Linked DNA regions of Marinomonas mediterranea MMB-1. The protein of the gene in region 2 interacts with the protein of the main gene of each other region in a pairwise test. Links are inferred from orthologs where the notes say so. Each region holds a gene or a part of one and is shown on either strand. Other genes may lie near its edges.

What was found. Proteins that work in one complex are often made in the same cells at the same time.
Region 1: the proteins of MARME_RS03510 (region 2) and MARME_RS09725 interact in binary tests that used the Escherichia coli proteins (3 or more experiments, as listed by UniProt). The link is inferred for Marinomonas mediterranea MMB-1 from one-to-one orthologs.

What each region holds. Positions count from the first base shown.
Region 1 is NC_015276.1:2,119,441-2,122,467, reverse strand. The notes cover bases 42-2,990. They hold MARME_RS09725 (aminoacyl-histidine dipeptidase), read right to left. Parts: upstream 2,280-2,990; coding sequence 804-2,279; downstream 42-803. Other genes in these bases: gorA (glutathione-disulfide reductase), read right to left, coding at 2,445-2,990; metH (methionine synthase), read right to left, coding at 42-551. In the rest of the region: more of metH, read right to left, coding at 1-41; more of gorA, read right to left, coding at 2,991-3,027. UniProt on the Escherichia coli protein: Dipeptidase with broad substrate specificity. Requires dipeptide substrates with an unblocked N-terminus and the amino group in the alpha or beta position.
Region 2 is NC_015276.1:729,459-732,466, reverse strand. The notes cover bases 1-2,930. They hold MARME_RS03510 (aminopeptidase P N-terminal domain-containing protein), read right to left. Parts: upstream 2,152-2,930; coding sequence 850-2,151; downstream 1-849. Other genes in these bases: MARME_RS03505 (UPF0149 family protein), read right to left, coding at 2,212-2,808; MARME_RS03515 (UbiH/UbiF/VisC/COQ6 family ubiquinone biosynthesis hydroxylase), read right to left, coding at 1-766.

The sequences.
Region 1 (3,027 bases), 1.4 Mb from region 2 along the record:
TCGATTAAGATAAGATCAACGCCGCCTTTGATGAGACCATCCAGCGCCGTATCGTACGCAGCGACAAGCTCATCAAAATGAACATTACGATAACCTGGGTCATTCACATCAGGGGAAATGGTACAAGTACGCGATGTGGGGCCAATAGCACCCGCAACAAAACGAGGTTTGTGCGGCTCTTTGGCTGTGATCTCATCGGCTGCCTGACGCGCAAGTTTCGCAGACTCATAGTTGATTTCGTAGCTAAGTTCTTCCATGTGGTAATCAAGCATGGAAATGGCATTCGCATTGAAGGTATTCGTCTCAACAATGTCAGCACCCGCTTCAAGGTACGCGGTATGAATCGCCTTAATCACTTGAGGTTGAGTCAGTGAAAGTAAGTCGTTGTTCCCTTTCAGTTCGCTTTTCCAGTCCGCGAATCGTTCTCCTCGAAAATCAGCTTCCTCAAATTTATAATCCTGAATCATAGTGCCCATTGCACCGTCTAGAATCAGTATATTTTCCTTTAAACGATTTTCGATCGCTTCATAAGAACGAGATTTAACGACCACACTTTCACCTCAAATATTAAGTTTCACCGCTACTATAACCGACACACATAAAAAAGAGTTGAAAAATTATAATAGGAAAATGAATGAAGCGAATGTTCTTACAAGAATGTATATGATTGTCGTCCTAACAATGTGTTCTGGCGCTCTAAAGCGTTAAATTTTACTAACAGCATTGGGTCGTCAGCGTATCCTTCTCCGACGACGCCAATGATCGCCTTCCTTTGCCTTGCACTGTTCTTTGTATTTTGTTTTTTACTTAATCGATGTCATCGCTAAGAGAGACTTCAATAACACCCAGAAATCTGCGACAGAACGGATTTCCAATTTTTCAGACGGTGAGTGCGCTCCGCGAATATTCGGACCAAACGACACCATTTCCATGCCCGGGTATTTCGCGCCGATAATGCCGCATTCTAATCCGGCATGTATGACCTTGACGTTGGCATCGTACCCCATCGACTCTTTATGAACCTTTAGAAATTGCGTTAATAAACGTGCACCTGCATCCGGCTTCCACCCCGGATAGCCATTGTCAAACGATACATCCGCACCGCATAAAAGAAAGGCACTTTTGGCTTTATTCGCAATGTTTTCAAACGCAGAATCAATTAGGGAACGGGTTAGCAAACATGAACTAAAAATTAACTTGCCGCTGTTATCCGCTTCAAGATTAATGACACCCAAGTTGCAGGATGTTTCTGTCACACCTTCCAATTCAATGCTCATTCGCATGACACCATGAGGAGCGCAATTAAGTGAGGCTAGCAAGGCGATCTGATCATCTTTATCAAGCGCAGTCTCAGCAGGGCTACCAACGCTCAATTTAATACGTAAATCTGGCTCAACCTGCGAATATTCGTTTTTAATGTCATTCAAAAGGCTTTCTAATGCGGCTTCGATCTCAGCAAACACAAGATGATTCACATTAAGCATAGCGATTGCATCGCGAGCAATCGCATTACGCAGTGTTCCCCCATTGAACGACGTGAGAGACAGTTCAAATTGATCCTGCAATGCGTTTAACACTCTAATCAGCAACACATTCGCGCTGGCACGGCCTTTATGGATGTCCAATCCAGAATGTCCGCCTTTAAGACCGTCAATACGGAGTGTCACGCCTATTTGGTCATCAACAACCGTCTTTGCGTTAAAGGCTTTTTTCACATTGATATCAACACCCCCAGCGCAACCAATATAGACATCGCCTCGGTCTTCAGAGTCAAGGTTCAGTAAGATTTTTCCTTGAAGAATGCCCTCTTCTAATTGCAATGCGCCACGAAGACTCGACTCTTCTTCAATCGTAAATAAGGCTTCAATAGGCCCGTGCTCAATCTCCTCAGAATCCAACACCGCCAACGCCGCTGCGACGCCGATCCCATTATCAGCCCCTAAGGTCGTTCCTATTGCATGCACCCAACCGTCTATAATCTGAGTTTTGATTGGGTCGTACTCGAAGTTATGTTCGATGTTCGCGTCTTTTTGCGCCACCATATCCAAATGACCTTGTAAGACAACGCCCTCACGATCCTCCATCCCGCGCGTCGCTGGCTTTCGTATAATCAAGTTCCCCACAGGATCGACGTAGGTCGCAAGCTGTTTGGATTCCGCCCAGCGAATCAGCTTATCTCTCAGCGCCGCTTCTTTGTATGACGGGCGTGGCGTATTGCACAGAGTTTGAAAATGACGCCACACGATACTTGGCTCTAAATCCGCGAGGTGCTCGTTCATAGATAAGGTCTCTTAATGTTCTTTATTAGATACAGAGACAATATAGGGAAGACGCAATGTAAGGCAATTCAAATAAAGAAATGCCTTCATTCAAAAAGCAAATGAAGGCGTTGCATGAGGCGTGTCCGGCGGACCGCAATCGTTAGATTGTAGTAAGAATATCTACTAACGTTTTTTTAGTGCGTTCGCAGAAAAGGTAACAAACTCTTCAGCACTTGTTGGATGAACACCAATGGTCGAATCAAAATGCTCTTTGGTCGCGCCCGCTTTAATCGCGATCCCCAAACCTTGAATGATTTCACCGGCGTAATCACCTACCATATGCGCACCGATTACCTCGTCATTTTCATTGTTCACAATAAGCTTCATAAAGGAGCGACTTTCACTGCCACTTAACGTGTTCTTCATGGCCTTGAAATCGGTCTGATACACACGAATATCTAACCCTTTGCTGTCCGCTTCGTCTTCGCTTAGACCCACTGTGCCAATTTGAGGCTGACTGAAAACGGCAGTCGGAATATTGTCGTAGTCAAACTGAACGTCTTTGCCTTCGAACCAGTAATCCAGCAAAGCCATTGCTTCTTTGATTGCCACTGGCGTTAGTTGAATATTGTCTGTCACGTCACCAATGGCGTAGACACTTTCGACGTTCGATTGGTAATTATTGTTTATCTCGATCGCCCCTTTTCCAGACATCTTCACGCCGATTTCGGCCAATCCAAGATTCGCAGTATTTGGAACACGGCCC
Region 2 (3,008 bases):
AGGTGAGCCTGTTACAGAACGCACTGACGTCGAGCGCCATAAGAGAATCCGCTTCTTGTGGGGAAACAGACCAAACAATGGAAATGTAATGCCGCCCATCGACACTCGGCAACGGCAGAAACGCTAAGATCCCCTCTTCACCAAACGCTTGCCAAGCGGTATCTTCATGTGGCGCATCAATCTCGACCGTGGTGACAATTGCATGGTGACCGTAGTCCCACTCAACGGTATCAAACGCACTCTGCTGTCTCAATTGTGATAACGCACCGTCTGCAGCAATGATAAGCTGAGCGTCCAACTGCATCGCAGAATCAAGCTCGACATTCACACCGTCTTCACTGCATTGGTATTGTGCAATCGTGTCGTTAAAATACGTGTCGATTTCACGGGTTTCACTCACTTTGGACATCAGTCCTTCGCAGAGCACCGCATTTTCAACCAAGTGCCCAAGCTCACTCAGCCCATTAGCATAGCTTTCAAAGTCAACGGCACCACAGCCTAATCCATCCCATACTTTCATATTGCGATAAGGGGCAAGACGACTTCGATCCAGCTTTTGCCATACACCCGCCTCTTTGAACAAGCTCTGAGAATACTGCGAAATAGCGCTTACCCGAGCATCGTAAGCAGGAGGAATCGACAATGGATACGCGCCATGGCTTTTGTCAATTAACGCCACAGACATCCCTTTGTTCGCCAATAGAATACCCGTGAGGCTTCCGACCATTCCAGCACCCACAACAATGACATCGTATTTTTTAGCCATTACTTCATTTCCTGCTTACGTATTAGATTTCACACTGCTCTATGACCAATGCACACTTCTAAGCTCAACGATTAAAAGAGCGACTAACTCGCCATCAATGCTTCAATTTCGTCAATTTCTTTTGCAAGCCCATGAGTCAAAACATAGGGCCCTGACTGTTTAATCAACACGTCATCCTCGATCCGAATGCCAATACCGCGCCATTGTTTTGCGACATTATCATTGTCCTTGGACACGTACAGTCCGGGTTCAATGGTCAACACCATCCCTTCTTCTAGCAAACGAGGCTCACCGTTTATTTTGTATCGCCCACAATCGTGTACATCTAGGCCCAACCAATGCCCCGTATTATGCATGTAGAACTCGCGGTACGCGTTGCTTTCGATCAACTCGTCAACGGATCCAGACAACAATCCGAGTTCCACCAGCCCTTCTGTAAGCGTCAAAACCGCTGCTTTATGGAATGCATCATAAGGGTTATTTACCTGCAACTCTTTTAGTCCAGAATGATAGGCATCAAGCACTAGTTGATACAATTTCGCTTGTGGCTCGGAGAACTTACCATTTGCAGGAAAAGTACGAGTAATATCTGAGGCGTAACAGCCCAGTTCGCAACCGGCGTCAATTAAGACTAAATCGCCATCCTCTATGCGCTCATCATTCTTAATGTAATGAAGAACACACGCATTTGCGCCTGACGCTACTATGTTGCTGTAGGCAGGATTACGTGAGCCATTCTTCATAAAGATGTAATTCAGTTCTGCTTCAAGTTCGCCCTCAAGCATGCCTGGCGTCACCGTCTTCATAGCCTGAATGTGCGCTTTAACGCTTATTTGAGCCGCGGCCTCCATAATTTCAACTTCCTCATTGTCTTTACGCAAGCGAAGCTCTTCAACAAATAATGACGCATCAATCACGTTAGTGGGTGCAATCGCTCCCATCCTTGCTCGACCTCGAAGGTCATCCACCCATGCATACGCTTGATCACGCAAGAACTCATCGGCAAATAGAATTGCGATGTTGCTTGCGCCATTTAATTTAAGCGCAACATAATCGTCCAATTCGTCCAATTCGATGGCGTGGTCAACACCAAATAAATCAATCGAACCTTGAACACCGTATCGGAAACCGTCCCATTGCTCTTTTTCAGGGTCTTTTGGCAACGTCGCCAAGGTTGACTCGCCAGCAGAGTCGATAATCAGATACGCTTCAGGCTCAGGAAAACCGCTTAAATAGAAGAAGCTCGAGTGAGGACGAAACTCATAATCGCAGTCGTTATTTCGCGTGCACAAGCTGCCAGTCCGAACAATCAGCACTGTTCCTTCGGGTAACGATGACATGAGCGCTTGTCGACGAGCTTTGTATGTTCCTTTCGATATATTCATTCCGACCTCAATATTCAAATGGCAACTAAGCCAAGTAAGTTATACGTAGTATCTGGGGATTTAGTGCAGTGGGTTAGATTTTGTGTGATCCGCATCAGGGTTCACCTCATGATGCTCGGAGTACAACATCATCGCGGACAGCCTAACGTACTCAATCAACTCCGTTAAATCCGCTTCATTGTCGTTGTTGTCTTCCAAATCTTTCATTTCAGATTGCATCGCAGAAATATTGGCAAAATCCTGAAGGACTTGCTTGGTATCATCCGAAAGGTTGTCTTTCTTTCCAGATAACCCGTAGCCAGCAAGAAAACCATGAGCCCATTGTGACAAGGTCATACCTCTTACGCTCAACTCTGAATCATCATCCGCAATACTTGGTTCAAGCGCGTATTCACCGTTTTGCAGCAAGGTTAACGTTGCGTTGTATAGTTCGACTATCGCCGCTCGACTGTCTGCTTCCTTCCAAGATTCAATGTCGCAGAACTCTACAACCATTGCTAACCAATGCTCTAACGACAAAGAAACACCTGAGGCAAGATAGCCACATAACTGACCGTGTAGCTCTGCTGGTGAAGCAGAAATAGATTCGGTTACAAACACGTCTGCGATGGAGTCAAAATCCAATGCGTCTTTTAGCACTTCTGTTGGCGTTGCCATTATCAAAACCTTTTTTAATGCGTCTACGTTTTATAATTAGGACTGATTATTAAATTTCCAGACTCGTAACGTTTCAGGCTGTTAACTTTTAAGAATGTTAACTTTTAAGAATGTTAAATCCTAAGATACGTTACAACATAGTCTCTAATATACAATGCAAGAAGCCGCGCGTCTGCGCGGCTTCTATGAGGAAGCTAAAA